DNA from 2 places in the Arthrobacter sp. NicSoilB4 genome. Region 2 is predicted to be linked to the other one. Evidence: predicted binding sites of a transcription regulator. Region 2 holds the regulator's gene; the other holds the start of a gene.

Region 1 (7,995 bases), 1.5 Mb from region 2:
TGGCCGCCGTCGTCATCGGCCTGCTGGGCCGGGTGGTGGCGCTCCGGATGGGAGCCCCTCAGCTGGTGGTGGCCGTTCCGGCCGCCCTGATCCTGTTGCCCGGACTCACCATATTCCGTTCCATGTATGTATTGACCATCGAGGAATCGGAAATCCTGCTGGGCGCGGGGGGCATGCTCAATGCCGGTGCCATTGTGATGGGCGTCGCGGCCGGCATCGTGCTCGGTGACACTCTCGCCCGGCCCCTGACCCGCGGCCAGGCCAGCAACGAACGACGCCGGGCGCGGCGCCGCTAGCTCCGCGAGGACAGCCCCTCCGGCCGCCAGGCGCCGGGTTTCCCCACCTTTGCGGGTGCACCACGGCGAGTCAGTCCTCCGCGCCGGTGTGTCCCGGCGACGGTGGGGCGAAGATGGGGAAACTCCGCGGCGCCGGTAGGTCGTGCCGTCAGATCTTGCTGCTAAATCTGTCCGACGGGGAGCTTCTTCTCGGCCTGGAAGTCGTCCTCCACCCGGCCCTTCGCCCAGTAGCCGGACAGTGAGACCTGTGAGCGTTCGAGCCTGTGCTGCACGTAAAGCACTTCCCGCAGGCTTTTCATGTAGCCGCGCTCGCCGTGCGCAAAGACCTGCACCCGGCCCTCGGGCCACTTGGCGTCGCGCACCGCGGTGACCAGCAGGTCGCTGCCCCCGGCCGGAACGCCGCCGCGCAAAAGCCAGCGCAGTTCGACGCCGTCCGGCGAGGCAATCGCCTGAATGTCGGCGTCGCCGTCCACCTCGAGGAAGGCGATGCCGCGGGCGTCCGCCGGCAACGATTCGATCGAGGCGGCAATGGCCGGCAGCGCGGACTCGTCGCCCGCAAACAGGTACCAGTCAGCGGCCGGATCCGGATTGAACCCGCCGCCCGGGCCGGTGAACACCAACGCGTCGCCGGGCTGGGCGGACGCGGCCCAAGGTCCGGCCAGCCCTTCATCCCCGTGGATCACGAAGTCGATAGCGAGTTCCCCTGCTGCCTCGTCGACCCAGCGAACGGTGTACGTCCGGGTGTGCGGCCACTGCTCCCGCGGCATGGACTCCCGGATCTCCCATAGGTCCAGCGGTTCCGGGTAGGCGACTCCCGGCTGCGGGAACACGATCTTGACGTAGCGGTCCACGAAGGCGTTGTTGGCGTAGCCGGCGAAGCCCGGGCCGCCCGCAATGATCCGGACCATGTGCGGAGAGAGCTGCTCGCGCCGCAGGACGGTGAGATTGGTCTGCGGGCGGGAATTCCGGGTGGCCGAGGTGGCGGCGGGCACTGATGTCATGGGACCAAGCCTAGCCAAGAAGGTTGAGCCGGACCCTGACTGTGACGCCGGCTAGGGAAGCGGGGGCAGTTCCCAATCCACCGTGCCGTCGCCCTGCTGCTGAAGCAGCGTATTGGTGCGGCTAAACGGCCGGGAGCCGAAGAAGCCGCGCGCGGCCGAGAGCGGGCTCGGATGGGGGCTGGTGATCACCGGGGTGGCACCCAGCAACGGGCGTACGGTCTCGGCGTCCTTGCCCCATAGGATTGCCACGAGTGGCGCGGCTGCACCGCTCTCGGTGCAGCGGTTCGCCAGGGCGCTGATCGCCGCCGCCGTGACTGCTTCCCACCCCTTGTTCCGGTGCGAGCCAGCCGCCCCTGCCCGGACGCTGAGGACTCGGTTGAGCAGCAGCACACCCTGGTCCGCCCAGCTGCTGAGGTCGCCGTGGATCCGCGGCGGCAGCCCTAGATCGGCGTCGAGTTCCTTGTAGATATTTGCAAGGCTCCGCGGGATGGGCCGGGTGGCTCCGTCCACGGCGAAGGACAGCCCCACGGCGTGGCCCGGCGTCGGATACGGGTCTTGGCCCACGATCAGCACACGGACATCCGCCATCGGCTGCCGGAAGGCCCGCAGGATGTTCGACGGCGGCGGCAGGACCGCGTGGCCACCGGCAACCTCCCCGCCGAGGAAAGCCAGGACACCCCGCAACTGCCCTTCGACCGGCGCCAGTGCCTCGGCCCAGCCGGGAGCCACGAGCTCATCCAACGGCCTGTCGGCCAGCTCGGCGAAGCCGGCAGCCTCGGCCGCCGGGGGCTCCAGCTCGAACAGGGCATCGGAATCAAGGGAATCGGAGTTCGGCACAAGGCCCATTCTCGCAGGGCGGCGAATGACAAGCCTGTTATTCGCCCGTAGCATGGGGGAGGACTTTTCACCGGAACCAGCAGTGCCGGAACGAGCAGGGAGTGTGTCGTGGCCGAACAAGCGCAAGAGCACCTTTCGACGGCTGAGTCCGTTGCCGCGGATGTCCGCGACGAGTCGCCGCTGAGCGGCCGGGACCAGCAGATGCTGGCGCTGGAACGGCAATGGTGGAAGTACGCCGGCGCGAAGGAGCAGGCCATCCGCGAGCTCTTCGACCTCTCCGCCACGCACTACTACCAGATCCTCAATGCCCTCATCGACACCGAGGATGCGCTGGCCCACGATCCCATGTTGGTGAAGAGATTGCGTAGACTACGTACGTCACGCCAACGTGCGCGCACTGCTCGCCGCTTGGGCTCAGACGCGTAAAAGCACAGCCGGATGCGCGGAATCCCGCGGTAGGGTCGGCGTGGACAATTCGTCAGAAATCAGCAAGGACGTCGTTTTACCATGACCAAATACGCTCGGGATGAATTTGACCGGGTCCCGGAGACCTCCACTCGCCAGGGTGTCCACCGGGCCGTCGCCGCCTCCAGCCGCCGCCGTCTGGCACCCATCCTGGCCGTCGGCGCCGCGGCCCTGGCTGTCGGCCTCGTGGCCTTCCTGATCCTGCCGAAGCTCGGATTTTCCTCCGGCGGAAACACTGTGGCGGTATCGGCCGAGCAAGGCGGCAGCAGCGCCGCCGCGTCACCCGCCCCGACAGCCTCCAGTCAGGCTCCCAGCGCGACACCCTCCGCGTCTGCCACCCCCTCCGCGACACCGACGCCGACCGCAGCCGCCGTCGACAAGACACAGCCGGTGGCGATCTTCAACGGCACCACCACCGCGGGGCTGGCGAACCGCGTTGGCGGAACGGTCTCCACCGCCGGCTGGACCCTCGGCACGCTTGGAAACTGGGGAGGCGCGCCCCAGAAGCGTTCGGTCGTCTTCTACAGCGGCGCCGCGCAGAAGAGCAATGCCGAGGCCCTGGGCAAACTCCTCGGTATCCAGACCGTAGTGGACTCGGCCGAATTCCAGATGCCGCTCGTTGTGGTGCTGGGGCCCGGTTTCCAGTAGCCCCTTCCGGTTACGCCTGAATAACTATTCCCGCAGCGACCCGCCGGCTCCCTGCGCGCTGGCGGGAGGGTGTGGATAGAGTACTTGCGGACAACTTTTGCATCCCGCGGACGGCACCTGAGTCGTGCATTCTGCGGTAAGCATTCTGCGGGTCGCATTCTGCGGTAAGCATTCTGCGGTTCGCATCCCGCGGCGCACATTGTGGTGGGCCGCCCAAGCCGATTGAAAGTGTGGACATCATGGCACTGGGAACCGTCAAGTGGTTCAACGCCGAAAAGGGCTACGGCTTCATCACCGTGGACGATTCCGGCGCTGATGTCTTCGTGCACTGGTCAGCGATCGCGGGCGAGGGCTACCGCGCCCTGGATGAGGGGCAGCGGGTGGAACTCGAAATCGGCGAAGGCGAAAAGGGCCCGCAGGCCGAAAGCGTCCGGCCCGCCTAGTGGTCTTCTCCGCCGGAGCACAGGTGTCGCAGGACCCTGCCGAAACGACTTCCGGCCGGCAGTCCGCCGGCAGCACGATCCGCAACACGGTCCGCACCCGGGCGGTGGCCCTGCGGCGGGCCCGGGCCCTGGCGGTGGCGGCCGTTGCCGTCCTGGCCACCACCGCGTGCCTGGGGCCGGCGGGGGGCGCCCGCGTCGGGCAGGCCGACGCGAGCGGCGACGGAACCCTGCGAATCGGACTCATCCTTGACAACACTGGCCCGCAGGACTTCCTCAACGCCCCCCAGCTCGCCGCAGCGAAGCTCGCTGTCAAGGAAATCAATGCCGCAGGCGGCCACAAGGGCAAACCGGTGGAGCTTCTCCCGGCGACCGTCAGCGGTGACACCGCGGCGCAGGCCAAAGCGTTAGTTGCCGCCAAAGCCGACGTCGTCATCGGTCCGACGGACTCCAGCCGGGCGCCCGCCGCCATCGACGTCCTGTCCAACGCCAAGGTGGCCATCATTTCCCCCGCGAACTCCGCCGGCGGGCTCAGCAGATACGAGAGCAACGGCTACTATTTCCGCACTTCGGCAGCCGACATCGCCCAGGCCCCCGTTCTCGTCAAGCTCGCCAAGGACAGCGGCGCGGCGACCATCGCGGTTGTGTATGAGGAAGGCACCTACGGCAAAGACGTGTCTAACGCGGTGGCCGCCGCGGCCAAGGCGTGCGGCGTTGGGCCCCTCGTCGTGGCCGGGTTCGCCCCAGGCCAGGCACAGACGGCTGCTGCCGCGGCGAAAGCAGCGGCTCCCGACGCCGTCGTGCTGGTTTCCCGCGCGGGCGCCCAGGGCGCCATCGCCGAGCTGAACAACGCAGGCCTGGCCGGCAAGAAGCTCATCCTCAGCGACGGGGCGGTCAGCCAGTACGGTTCGGGCCTCGGCTCCAGGGCCCTCGACGGCGCGCGGGGGATCCTGCCGGGGACCTTTGCCTCCGCCCACTTCCAGGGCGAGCTGGTTGCCGTGGATCCGGGACTCAAGGACATGACATTCGCCGCAGAGACGTACGACGCCGTCAACCTTGCCGCCATTGCCGCGGCCGCGGCCCAGGACGACGCCGGAACGTCCATTGCGGCCAGCCTGATCGCCGTCTCGGGCGGAACAGCCCAGACGTCAGGCAACAGTGCGCCGTCAGGCGAAGCCGCGGTATGCAAGAGCTACCAGGAATGCCTCGACTCCATCCGGGCGGGCAAGCGCCCCGACTACGATGGGGAATCCGGGCCGGTGGGCTTCGATTCGAATGGAGACGTCAGCTCCGCAAACTATGTTGTCTACACCTACGGCCCGGACAACACCGCGACGATGAGCGGCAACGAAACTGCCAGCAGCAGCGGGTCTTAATCGCCCGTAGCGTATTGAGCCTTGCCGGAGTGCCGCCAGCATGCCGATGGTGGGTCATCCTGCGCGGCCACTGCTTGCACTCTCCCCGGGGGAGTGCTAATTATTGAGTTAGCACTCCCGCGTATTGACTGCTAAAACGACGCCCGGTTCGCCCGGCAGCGGAGTTGAAGCAGCCGATCCTGGAGCGAAAGAAACACCTGGCTGGGGTGAGATCCCGGGCCCAACGGCATACAGAGGCCGCCGGGCCAGGGATCGTCCGTCGCGGGCACCGCAGCGAAGGTTCATTCTTAACGACTGTCCCGAAAGGACTACTGCCGTTATGGCCAAGATCATTGCATTTGATGAAGAGGCACGCCGCGGTCTTGAGCGGGGCCTGAACATCCTCGCCGACGCCGTCAAGGTCACCCTCGGCCCGCGTGGACGCAACGTCGTCCTCGAAAAGAAGTGGGGCGCCCCCACGATCACCAACGATGGTGTTTCCATCGCCAAGGAGATCGAGCTGGACGATCCTTACGAGAAGATCGGCGCCGAGCTGGTCAAGGAAGTTGCCAAGAAGACGGACGACGTCGCCGGCGACGGCACCACCACCGCCACCGTGCTGGCACAGGCCCTGGTCAAGGAAGGCCTGCGCAACGTCGCGGCCGGCGCTGATCCCCTGTCCCTCAAGCGCGGCATCGAGAAGGCCGTCGAGGCTGTCACCCGCGAACTCCTGGCCTCCGCCAAGGAAATCGAAACCAAGGAAGAGATTGCCGCCACCGCGTCCATCTCTGCCGGTGACAACGAGATTGGCGCCCTGATTGCCGAGGCCCTGGATAAGGTCGGCAAGGAAGGCGTCATCACCGTCGAGGAGTCCAACACCTTCGGCCTGGAGCTGGAACTCACCGAAGGCATGCGCTTCGACAAGGGTTACATCTCCGCTTACTTCGTCACCGACGCTGAGCGCCAGGAAACGGTCCTCGAGGATCCGTACATCCTGATCGTCAACTCCAAGATCTCCAACGTCAAGGAACTGGTTGCTGTCCTCGAAAAGGTCATGCAGTCCTCCAAGCCGCTGCTGATCATTGCCGAAGACATCGAGGGCGAGGCCCTGGCCACGCTCATCGTCAACAAGATCCGTGGCACCTTCAAGTCCGTCGCCGTCAAGGCTCCGGGCTTCGGCGACCGCCGCAAGGCGCAGCTCGCGGACATCGCCATCCTCACCGGTGGCCAGGTCATCTCCGAGGAAGTCGGCCTCAAGCTGGAGACCGCCGGACTCGAACTCCTGGGCCGCGCCCGCAAGGTCGTTGTGACCAAGGACGAGACCACCATCGTCGAGGGCGCAGGCGACGCAGACCAGATCGCCGGCCGCGTTTCCCAGATCCGCGCCGAGATCGAGAACTCCGATTCGGACTACGACCGCGAGAAGCTGCAGGAGCGCCTGGCCAAGCTGGCCGGCGGCGTTGCAGTCATCAAGGCCGGTGCCGCAACCGAAGTTGAACTCAAGGAACGCAAGCACCGCATTGAGGACGCCGTCCGCAACGCCAAGGCTGCTGTCGAAGAGGGCATCGTCGCCGGCGGTGGCGTTGCCCTGATCCAGGCCGGTGCCAAGGCGTTCGCCAACCTGCAGCTCGACGGCGACGAGGCAACGGGTGCGAACATCGTCCGCGTCGCCATCGACGCCCCGCTGAAGCAGATCGCCTTCAACGCCGGCCTCGAGCCGGGCGTTGTGGTGGACAAGGTCCGCGGCCTGCCCGCAGGCCACGGCCTGAACGCCGCCACCGGCGAGTACGTCGACCTGCTGGCTGCCGGCATCAACGATCCGGTCAAGGTCACCCGCTCTGCCCTGCAGAACGCGGCGTCCATCGCCGGCCTGTTCCTCACCACCGAGGCCGTTGTGGCCGACAAGCCCGAGAAGGCTGGCGCCCCGATGGGCGGCGGCGACGACATGGGCGGCATGGGCGGCATGGGCGGTTTCTAACCGCGCATAGCAAGCAGCACTGGATGTCGCTGAGCAATCAGCACTGAACGTCTAGTACAAAACGACGGCGGTCCCTCCTTCGGGTGGGGCCGCCGTCGGCGTTGGGCCTCGTGAAAGGGGCGGAGCCGGTGGCGCAGTGGCAGCGGGGCATTTGTGGGGGCGGAGGTCTGGCAGGATGGTGCAGTGACGATTACAGCGGCAGCCGACGGTTCGGCTTTAGGAAATCCCGGCCCGGCCGGATGGGCCTGGTACGTGAACGACGACTGCTGGCGAGCCGGGGGATGGCCGCACGGCACCAACAACATGGGCGAGCTCATGGCCGTGCTGGATTTGTTCCGCTCCACCGCGCATCTGCCGGGCGAAGACCTGCACATCCTCTGCGACAGCCAGTACGTCATCAACTCCGTCACCAAATGGATGCCGGGCTGGAAGCGGAAGGGGTGGCGCAAGTCCGACGGCAAGCCGGTCATGAATGTCGAGCTGCTCAAGGAGATCGACCAGGCGCTGGTCGGCCGCAAATACAAGTTTGAATGGGTGCGCGGCCACGCCGGGCATGACCTCAACGAGGCGGCGGATGACCGTGCCAGGGCCGCGGCCACGGCCTATCAGCAGGGAGTCGCTGTGCGCCAGGGCCCCGGGTTCGGCGCCGCAGAAGAGGCTATGGCAGCAGCACCGGGACCCGCAGCACAGGCAGCACCGGCTGGAGGGCAGGCGGCGCCCCGCGCGGCGCAGGCTCCGACCGGCCGGCAGCCGCTGTTCGGCGAACCGACGCTCTTCGACGAACCCGACCTCTTCAGCGAACTCGACGAGGACATCACGCCCGCACCAGGCACGGACGCGAGCCCGGAAACGATCGTCGAGGCACTCGAGCGCGAACTCCTCCAGCCGGAAACACGCGCCGACCTCGGACGTACCGGAGTGCTGCTGCACCCGGACTTCACCGAAATCGGCAGCTCGGGACGGATCTGGACCCGG
Region 2 (7,995 bases):
GTCCTACCAGCCGGACCACATCAGCGCCTACGCGCTGATCGTCGAGGAGGGCACCAAGCTCGCCGCGCAGATCCGCCGCGGCGAAGTCCCGGGGATCGACGACGACGACCACGCAGACAAATACGAACTCGCCGACGAACTCATCTCGGCGGCCGGACTGTCCTGGTACGAGGTCAGCAACTGGTCCCGCACCCCGGAGCAGGCCTGCCGGCACAACCTTGCCTACTGGCGTGGCGATGACTGGTGGGGGATCGGCCCGGGCGCGCACTCCCACATGGGCGGCGTGCGCTGGTGGAACGTCAAGCACCCCACGGCCTATGCCAACCGGCTGGGATCGGGGCTTTCGCCGGCAGCAGGCCGGGAGACCCTCGATTCGCAGACCCGCAACGTCGAGCGCGTCATGCTGGAGGCCCGCCTGAATTCCGGGCTGGACATCAGCAGCCTCGGCGGACTCGGTGACACCGGGCGGCACGCCGTCGCCGGGCTTATCGCCGACAGCCTGATTGATCCCGTGGCGGCGTTCCACGGCAGCCTCGTGCTGACCCTCAAGGGCCGGCTGCTCGCAGACGCCGTCGTCCGCAGGATTTTGCCGGACTAGGGTCCGCAAGATCCTGCCCGACCAAGCTGAAAAAGCCGGCCGCCGCCCTGAGGGCAGCGGCCGGCTTTCCTGCTTCGGTCCGGGATTTCGGGACCGTCTGCCTGGGACCGGCTGGAGGGCTACTTGATCCAGCGGAGGTTGAACTCGTAGCGGTGCGGCTGGCCGCGGTTGACGTGGATGCCGGCCGCGACCGAGAAGCAGGTGACGGCGATCCAGATGACCGTGGCGAGGACAGCGAAGATGTTGCCCACCACCGGCACGAAGACCAGCAGGTTGCACAGCACGGCCGCGATCGTGGGCGGCAGCGTGAAGTTCAGGGCTTCCTTGGACTCTTGCGCCGTGAACGGGCCGCGGTCCTTGAAGATCAGGTAGATCAGCAGCGAGGGAACGCAGCCGAGGATGCCGCCGAAGTGAGCCAGCGTGGCCCACTGCCGGTCCTCGCTTGCCGTCAGGGGCAGTGCATTTGCGGGAACGCCATGGTACGGGGGCTGGCCATGGCCGGCCTGGTTGCCGGTGTGTTCGCGTGCGTCATCTGCCACGGTGTCGTCCTTCGGATTGCGGTGGTGCGTTGGTGCCTGGGGGTGCCAGGGCCGCGCCGGGAGCGCAGCCGCCGTTCCAAGAATACTTGGTTCGGCGCGGAATGGAGGATCGGCCCGCTGGCGGCGGCGCCAGGGCAGGCTCCTCAGGGAACGGTGAGGAAGTCGATGACCTCTTCCACCCGGCCCAGCAGGGAGGGTTCCAGGTCGGCGTAGCTGCGGACCGCGCCGAGGAGTTTCTGCCAGCCCAGGCCGATGTCCTCCTTGGTGCTGTGCGGCCAGCCGAAAGCCATCAGGATGCCCGTCTTCCAGTCCACGCCGCGGGGAATCACCGGCCACTTCTCGATCCCCAGCACGGCGGGCCGGATCGCCTGCCAGACATCCACATAGGGGTGCCCGACGATCAGCACGTTGCCGGCCGCGCCGGGGGATGCCATAACGGCGTCCGCGATCCGGGATTCCTTGGAATCGGGAACCAGATGGTCCACCAGGACGCCGAGCCGGCGCCCGGGGCCGGGCCGGAAAGCGGCCACGGCTCCGGCGAGGTCGTCGATGCCGTGCAGCGGCTCGACGACGATGCCCTCCACCCGGAGATCGTCGCCCCAGACCTTCTCGACGAGTTCGGCGTCGTGCTTGCCTTCCACCCAGATCCGGCTCGCCTTGGCGACCTGGGCACGCTGGCCCGCCACACGGACGGAGCCGGAGGCTGTTCTGCTGCCGGCGGCAGCCGCGGCGCCCCGGGGGGCCGGCGGCATCAGCCGGATCGGCTGTCCGTCCAGCAGGAAGCCGAAGCCGAGCCGGAAGGACCGGGACTTGCCGCGGCGGTCCTCCAGGGCGACGACGTGCATCCCGCCGGACTTCTCCACCCGGGTCACGGCGCCCACCCAGCCCGACTGCACATCTTCGAGGACCATTCCGCGCTCCACCGGCACTTCCGGCAGTTGCGTCTTGGCGGGGGCGGACAGGTCCTGCGGGCCCCAGTTCTGGTACGACATCGGTTCCACACTGCTTTGCGATTGGATTGCTACGGCGGGCTGTGCCCGAAAACACCTGCCCCGGGAAGAACGCCCGGAGCGAATCCAATGCTAACAACGCGGCGACTCATATTAGACTGGTTAGCACTTAGGCATGTCGAGTGCTAACCGACAGGCCGTGTGCCAGCAGAGCGTGCGGTGCGGTCGGCGAACGGCGGCACCGGATGCGGGACAGTCGAATGGAGGTGGAGCGTGAGCGAACCACGCAAACTCGAAGTGCTGCGCGCCATCGTGGAGGACTACGTCCATTCACGGGAACCCGTCGGCTCCAAAGCCCTCGTGGAGCGGCACCATCTGGGCGTCTCCAGCGCCACGATCCGCAATGACATGGCGGCCCTGGAGGATGAGGGCCTCATCACGGCCCCGCACACGAGTGCCGGACGCATCCCCACCGACAAGGGCTACCGGCTCTTCGTGGACCAGATTTCGGCGGTCAAGCCGCTCTCACCGGCAGAACGCCGCGCCATCCAGGCCCTGCTGGAAGGCTCCGACGACCTCGACGACGTCCTGGACCGAACCGTCCGGCTGCTCGCGCACCTGACCAACCAGGTCGCCGTCGTGCAGTATCCGCATCTCAGCCGGGCCAAGGTAAGGCACATCGAATTCGTCCTGTTGGCGCCCCGCAAGGTGCTTATCGTGCTGATCGCCGACACCGGCAAAGTGGAACAGCGGGTCATTGACGTGGGGCAGGACTTCGGCGACGAGGCCCTGGCCGAACTCCGCACGCGCTTCCTCAGCGGCCTGTCCGGGACGCCGCTGAACTTGTTGCCGCAGTCGTTGCAGTCCGTGGTCGGCAGTTGCCCGCCCGCGCGGCGCGGCGCGGCGCAGGCGCTGGCCCGCGGCCTCGAGGCGCTGGCCACGAGCAGCCGCGAAGAGCGTATGGTCATGGCCGGAACCGCCAACCTCGCCCGCTCCAACGTGGACTTCCCGCTGAGCATCGGACCGGTGCTGGAAGCCCTCGAGGAACAAGTGGTTATGCTCCGCCTGCTGAGTGACATGGCGGCGGACCCGCGGGGGGTGACGGTCAGCATCGGCCGGGAGAACCCGTATGTCGGACTCGCCGAGGCCTCGGTGGTGGCCACCGGCTACGGTCCGGACGCCACGGCGAAGGTCGGCGTGCTGGGGCCAACCCGGATGGACTATCCCACCACCATGGCCGCCGTCCGAGCGGTGGCCCGCTATCTTTCAAGGATTCTCGGCCCCTGACGGACGGCACACCACGCCCGTCCCGACGTTCCGACACCAGGCTTCTTGCCCCTAACAGGCAGTGCCCCACCGGCAGTACAAAAAGGAAGAGATACAAACTTTGAGCAGCCATTACGACGTTCTTGGAGTCTCCCGCGAAGCTACGGGCGAAGAAATCAAGAAGGCCTACCGCAAGCTGGCGCGGACCCTGCACCCGGACGTGAACCCCGGGGATGACGCCTCGGACCGGTTCAAGGCCGTCACCCACGCCTACGAGGTGCTGTCCGATCCGCAGAAGCGCAGGGTCTACGACACCACCGGCAATGAGAACGGCACCGACAACGGTTTCGGCGGCGGCAGCTACTCCGGCCAGGGCTTCGCGTTCCAGGACATTTTCGAAACCTTCTTCGGCGCCGGCGGCCAGGCCGGACCGGCCTCACGCGTCCGCCGCGGCCAGGACGCGCTGATCAGCGTCCGGATCGACCTCCGCGACGCCGTGTTCGGCGTCAACAAGAAACTCGAAGTCGACACGGCTGTCACCTGCCCCACCTGTGAGGGCTCGTGCTGCCGTGAAGGCAGCCACCCGGAACGCTGCGACATCTGCGGCGGCAGCGGCCAGGTCCAGCGCGCCGTCCGTTCCATCCTCGGCCAGGTCATGACCACCGCGCCCTGTGGTTCCTGCGAGGGCTTCGGCACGGTCATCAAGGACCCCTGCAACGAATGTGCAGGCCAGGGCCGGATCCGCAGCCGGCGCTCCCTGACGGTGAAGGTTCCCGCCGGAGTTGCCACCGGCACCCGCATCCAGCTCTCCGGCCAGGGCGAGGCCGGCCCCGCCGGCGGCCCCGCCGGCGATCTGTACGTGGAGATCCGGGTCAACAACGACGCCACCTACGTGCGCGACGGCGACGACCTGCACGCCAGCCTCAACATCCCCATGACGGCGGCAGCGCTGGGCACTGAACTCACCCTCGACACCTTCGACGGCCAGCAGGAGATTGACGTCAAGGCAGGCACCCAGTCCGGTGAGGTCATCACGCTGCGCGGACTCGGCGTCACCCACCTTCGCGGCTACGGCCGCGGTGACCTCAAGGTCCACCTCCAGGTGGACACCCCCGCCAAGCTCGACGCCGCCCAGGAGGACCTGCTCCGCCAGCTCGCGAAGCTGCGCGGCGAGCAGTTCACCGAAGGAAAGCTCGCCGCGAGCGGCGGGGTTTTCGCGAAGCTCCGGGACCGGCTCGGTAACCTGTAGCGGTGAGCAACCCGGTCTTTTTCACTGCCCCCGGCACCCTCGACGGGCTGGTTCCCGGCTCCGTCTTCACTCTTGACGGACCTGAGGCCCGCCACGCGGTCACGGTGAAGCGCCTTGCCGTCGGGGAAGCCGTGGACATCGCCGACGGCGCCGGCAAGCGCCTGACCGGCACCGTCGCGGCCGTCGCCCCGAACGAGCTGTCGGTCACGTGCTCCGAACTCTCCGACGAGCCCCGGCCCGCGGTCCGGCTCGTCCTGGTCCAGGCCCTCGCAAAGGGCGACCGGGACGAGCTCGCCGCGGAGACCGCGACCGAACTCGGAATCGACGCGGTTGTGCCCTGGCAGGCCGAACGGTCGATCGTCCGCTGGAAGGCCGAGCGTGCGGCGAGGGCCCACGCCAAGTGGCAGTCCGTCGTCACTGCGGCGGCCAAGCAGGCCCGTCGTGCGTGGATCCCGGAAGTCCGCTCCGCCGTCGACGGCGCCGGACTGCAGGCTGCGGTGGCCGCCGCGGATCTCGCCATCATCCTGCACGAGGACGCCGTGCGTCCGCTGCGGCAGGTCCTGGAGGCCTGGCAGGCGGCCAACTCCGCTGGTGACTTGTCCGACGGCGACGGGTCCGGCGCGGGCGGCGAGGTACTGCTGATAGTGGGGCCCGAGGGCGGCATCAGCCCGCGTGAAGTGACCAGGCTCTGCGACGCCGGCGCCGTGACGGCCCTGCTGGGACATCATGTGCTGCGTTCGTCCACAGCAGGTCCCGCAGCGACAGTACTCGCCAGCGACATCCTGGGCCGCTGGTAGCCCGGGTTCAGCTCAAAAGTCGATGCTGGTTCGGCAGCGGTGCCTATTTGACCGTGAAGCCGCGGGTATCGATGTTCAGGTCTTTTGCAGCGTTGCCGTCCTCCAGCTGGGACACCCGGACCTCGTAGTTGCCCGGTCCAAGATTCACCGAGACGCTGAAGGCGCCCGACTGGCCGGCCTCAGCCGACGCCGTGACCGTCCCGTTCAGGTAGCTGGTCTTGACGCTGCCGTCGATCCGCAGGATCTCCCACCGGAGTTCGCCTCCCGGAGCCGTGCTGCGCCCGGAGACCTTGACCGCGCCGTCCTGGACTGAAGTCCCTTCCTGGGGGTCAATGATCCACACCGGGGCGACCATCCCGGCGCTGCGCGACGTCGGGGAGCCGAGGCGGACGTGGTTGAAGGCGACGTAGTCGGTATGGCCGTCCACGAGCACCACCACCTGAATCTGCTGGCCGGAGTCGATCAGTCCCGCACTGGCGGCGGCCGCCGTCGCGGTGTACACGAGCTGCTGGACCGCGCGCTCGGCCATGGCGGGATCCACGTTGCTGTTGAAAGCGTCCGCTGACATGTCGACGGTGATGACATTCTTGCCCGAAATGGAGGTGGCCAGCTTCTTGGGGTTCTGCCAGGGAGTGAAGAAGTCCGGATCGAGCGGCTTCTGCGACATCATGACCCGCAGGGCCCGGGTGACCGGGTTGTCCTGTTCCGGGACATCCCGGAATTCCCGGTAGAGGAACGTGTTGTCATTGCTCCGGCCGATCCAGTAGACCGGCGCCTTGTTGGATGCCTGGGTCGTCTCCAGCGGCGCGCTGGTGGTCGCCGCCGATGCCTGGGCGGACACGACCTGCGACGGAGAGTTGGAGTTCGTGATGCCGGACTGGGGCGTGGCCACGCAGCCGGACAGGACCAGCGCCGCAGGCAGCATTAGCAGCAGCATGCGCGGTCGTATCCGCGCGCCTGCTGCTGTTGTCTGTCCCATCCCGCGTTGCCTGATTGCCGCTGCCCTTGTCTGCTCTGGTTTGTCTGGTTCGTCTGGTTCGTCTGCTTGACCGTGCCCGCCGCCCGGCTGCAAATGCCGTGCAGGTAGCTGATTTCCAGCATCGCATACGGGTCCGGCGCGGAACGGGGGATTCGGCAGGAGGGCCGGAACTGCAACGGGAACGATATGAGGCCGATGCGAAGTTGATACCAAAATCCGGAAACAAAGTCGGAAATGGTTGCCAGACAGCCGGCCGGGCTGCCCGACAGGCCGTCGCCCGGCGGCATACGCAGCCGGCCACTGGCGTAAGATAGGAGGACCCGCTGACCCCGGAACCAGAAGGCGAGCCACAACAAGCACCGCCTTCACAACAAGCCTTCACCACAAGCACCGTGGGGCCGGATCAGGGGGCAGACCATTTCCGAACTGGAGGGGACCAGAGGCCCGCGGGCCAACACCATGACTGAAGCAACGAACGGCAAGGCCCGGATCAGCGCTGGAGAGCGCTCCGCAGGTGAATTCCCCCACTCCCTACCAGGGCTGCGGACGGAGGTAGTCCTGTTCGACAGCTCCGATCAGATGGTCCAGTCCCTTGGCAGTCATGACGAGGCCCTGCGCTTTATTGAGGCCCAGTTCCCGGCCGTCGACTTCCATGTCCGCGGCAACGAGCTCGCGATCAGCGGGCCGGCCGCGGACGTGCCGCGGATCATGCGCCTGCTCAACGAGGTCCGTGGCCTCGTCGCCAGGGGCACCATCATCACGCCCGCTGTCCTGCAGCAGCTCGTATCAATGCTCCGGACCCAGTCCCTGCAGAACCCGGTCGAGGTGCTCACGCACAACATCCTTTCGAGCCGCGGCAAGACGATCCGGCCGAAGACGCTGAACCAGAAGAACTACGTCGACGCGATAGACGCCAACACGGTGATCTTCGGCATCGGTCCGGCGGGTACCGGCAAGACGTACCTGGCGATGGCCAAGGCTGTCCAGGCGCTGCAGCAAAAGGAAGTCACGCGGATCATCCTGACCCGTCCCGCCGTCGAGGCGGGGGAGCGGCTCGGATTCCTGCCCGGCACGCTCAGCGACAAGATCGACCCCTACCTGCGGCCGCTCTACGACGCCCTGCACGAAATGATGGACCCCGAATCCATCCCCCGGCTGATCGCGGCCGGGACCATCGAGGTGGCCCCGCTGGCCTACATGCGCGGACGCACGCTCAATGACGCCTTCATCATCCTGGACGAGGCCCAGAACACCACTCCGGAGCAGATGAAGATGTTCCTCACCCGTTTGGGCTTCGGCTCGAAAATGGTGGTCACCGGGGACGTTACGCAGGTGGACCTTCCCTTCGGGACCCGGTCCGGGCTCCGGATCGTCGAGGAAATCCTGCAGGGCATCGAGGACGTCAACTTCACAGTCCTGGACGCCTCCGACGTCGTCCGGCACCGCTTGGTGGGCGACATCGTGACCGCCTACAGCGTATGGGACGAGATCCAGCGAAACCGGGTCAAACACTCCGTGGCACGCGACAAGCGGGGAGAAGACGCATGAGCATCGAGGTCAACAACGAATCCGGCGTTACGGTCGACGAGGCCGAGCTGGTGCAGCTGTCCCGGTTCA

What was found. The regulator HrcA, encoded in region 2, represses chaperone genes, less so after heat shock. The targets are predictions, from matches to a motif close to TTNGCACTCGNNNNNNNCGAGTGCNAA.
Region 1: groL (chaperonin GroEL) is a predicted target of HrcA. The motif match lies at 5,172-5,198, and genes of this name have one in related genera.

The regions. Positions count from the first base shown of each region.
Region 1 covers NZ_AP024653.1:683,503-691,497, forward strand. The annotation lists gene LDO13_RS03220 (threonine/serine exporter family protein) at 1-296, shown strand, start outside; gene LDO13_RS03225 (siderophore-interacting protein) at 458-1,297, opposite strand; gene LDO13_RS03230 (uracil-DNA glycosylase) at 1,349-2,134, opposite strand; gene LDO13_RS03235 (DUF3263 domain-containing protein) at 2,243-2,560, shown strand; gene LDO13_RS03240 (LytR C-terminal domain-containing protein) at 2,642-3,247, shown strand; gene LDO13_RS03245 (cold-shock protein) at 3,487-3,690, shown strand; gene LDO13_RS03250 (ABC transporter substrate-binding protein) at 3,801-5,063, shown strand; gene groL (chaperonin GroEL) at 5,383-7,020, shown strand; gene LDO13_RS03260 (ribonuclease HI family protein) at 7,204-7,995, shown strand, end outside.
Region 2 covers NZ_AP024653.1:2,166,259-2,174,253, reverse strand. The annotation lists gene hemW (radical SAM family heme chaperone HemW) at 1-598, shown strand, start outside; gene LDO13_RS09790 (DUF4870 domain-containing protein) at 718-1,137, opposite strand; gene LDO13_RS09785 (DUF3097 domain-containing protein) at 1,281-2,129, opposite strand; gene hrcA (heat-inducible transcriptional repressor HrcA) at 2,361-3,374, shown strand; gene dnaJ (molecular chaperone DnaJ) at 3,475-4,602, shown strand; gene LDO13_RS09770 (16S rRNA (uracil(1498)-N(3))-methyltransferase) at 4,605-5,399, shown strand; gene LDO13_RS09765 (GerMN domain-containing protein) at 5,443-6,336, opposite strand; gene LDO13_RS09760 (hypothetical protein) at 6,324-6,734, opposite strand; gene LDO13_RS09755 (PhoH family protein) at 6,838-7,926, shown strand; gene ybeY (rRNA maturation RNase YbeY) at 7,923-7,995, shown strand, end outside.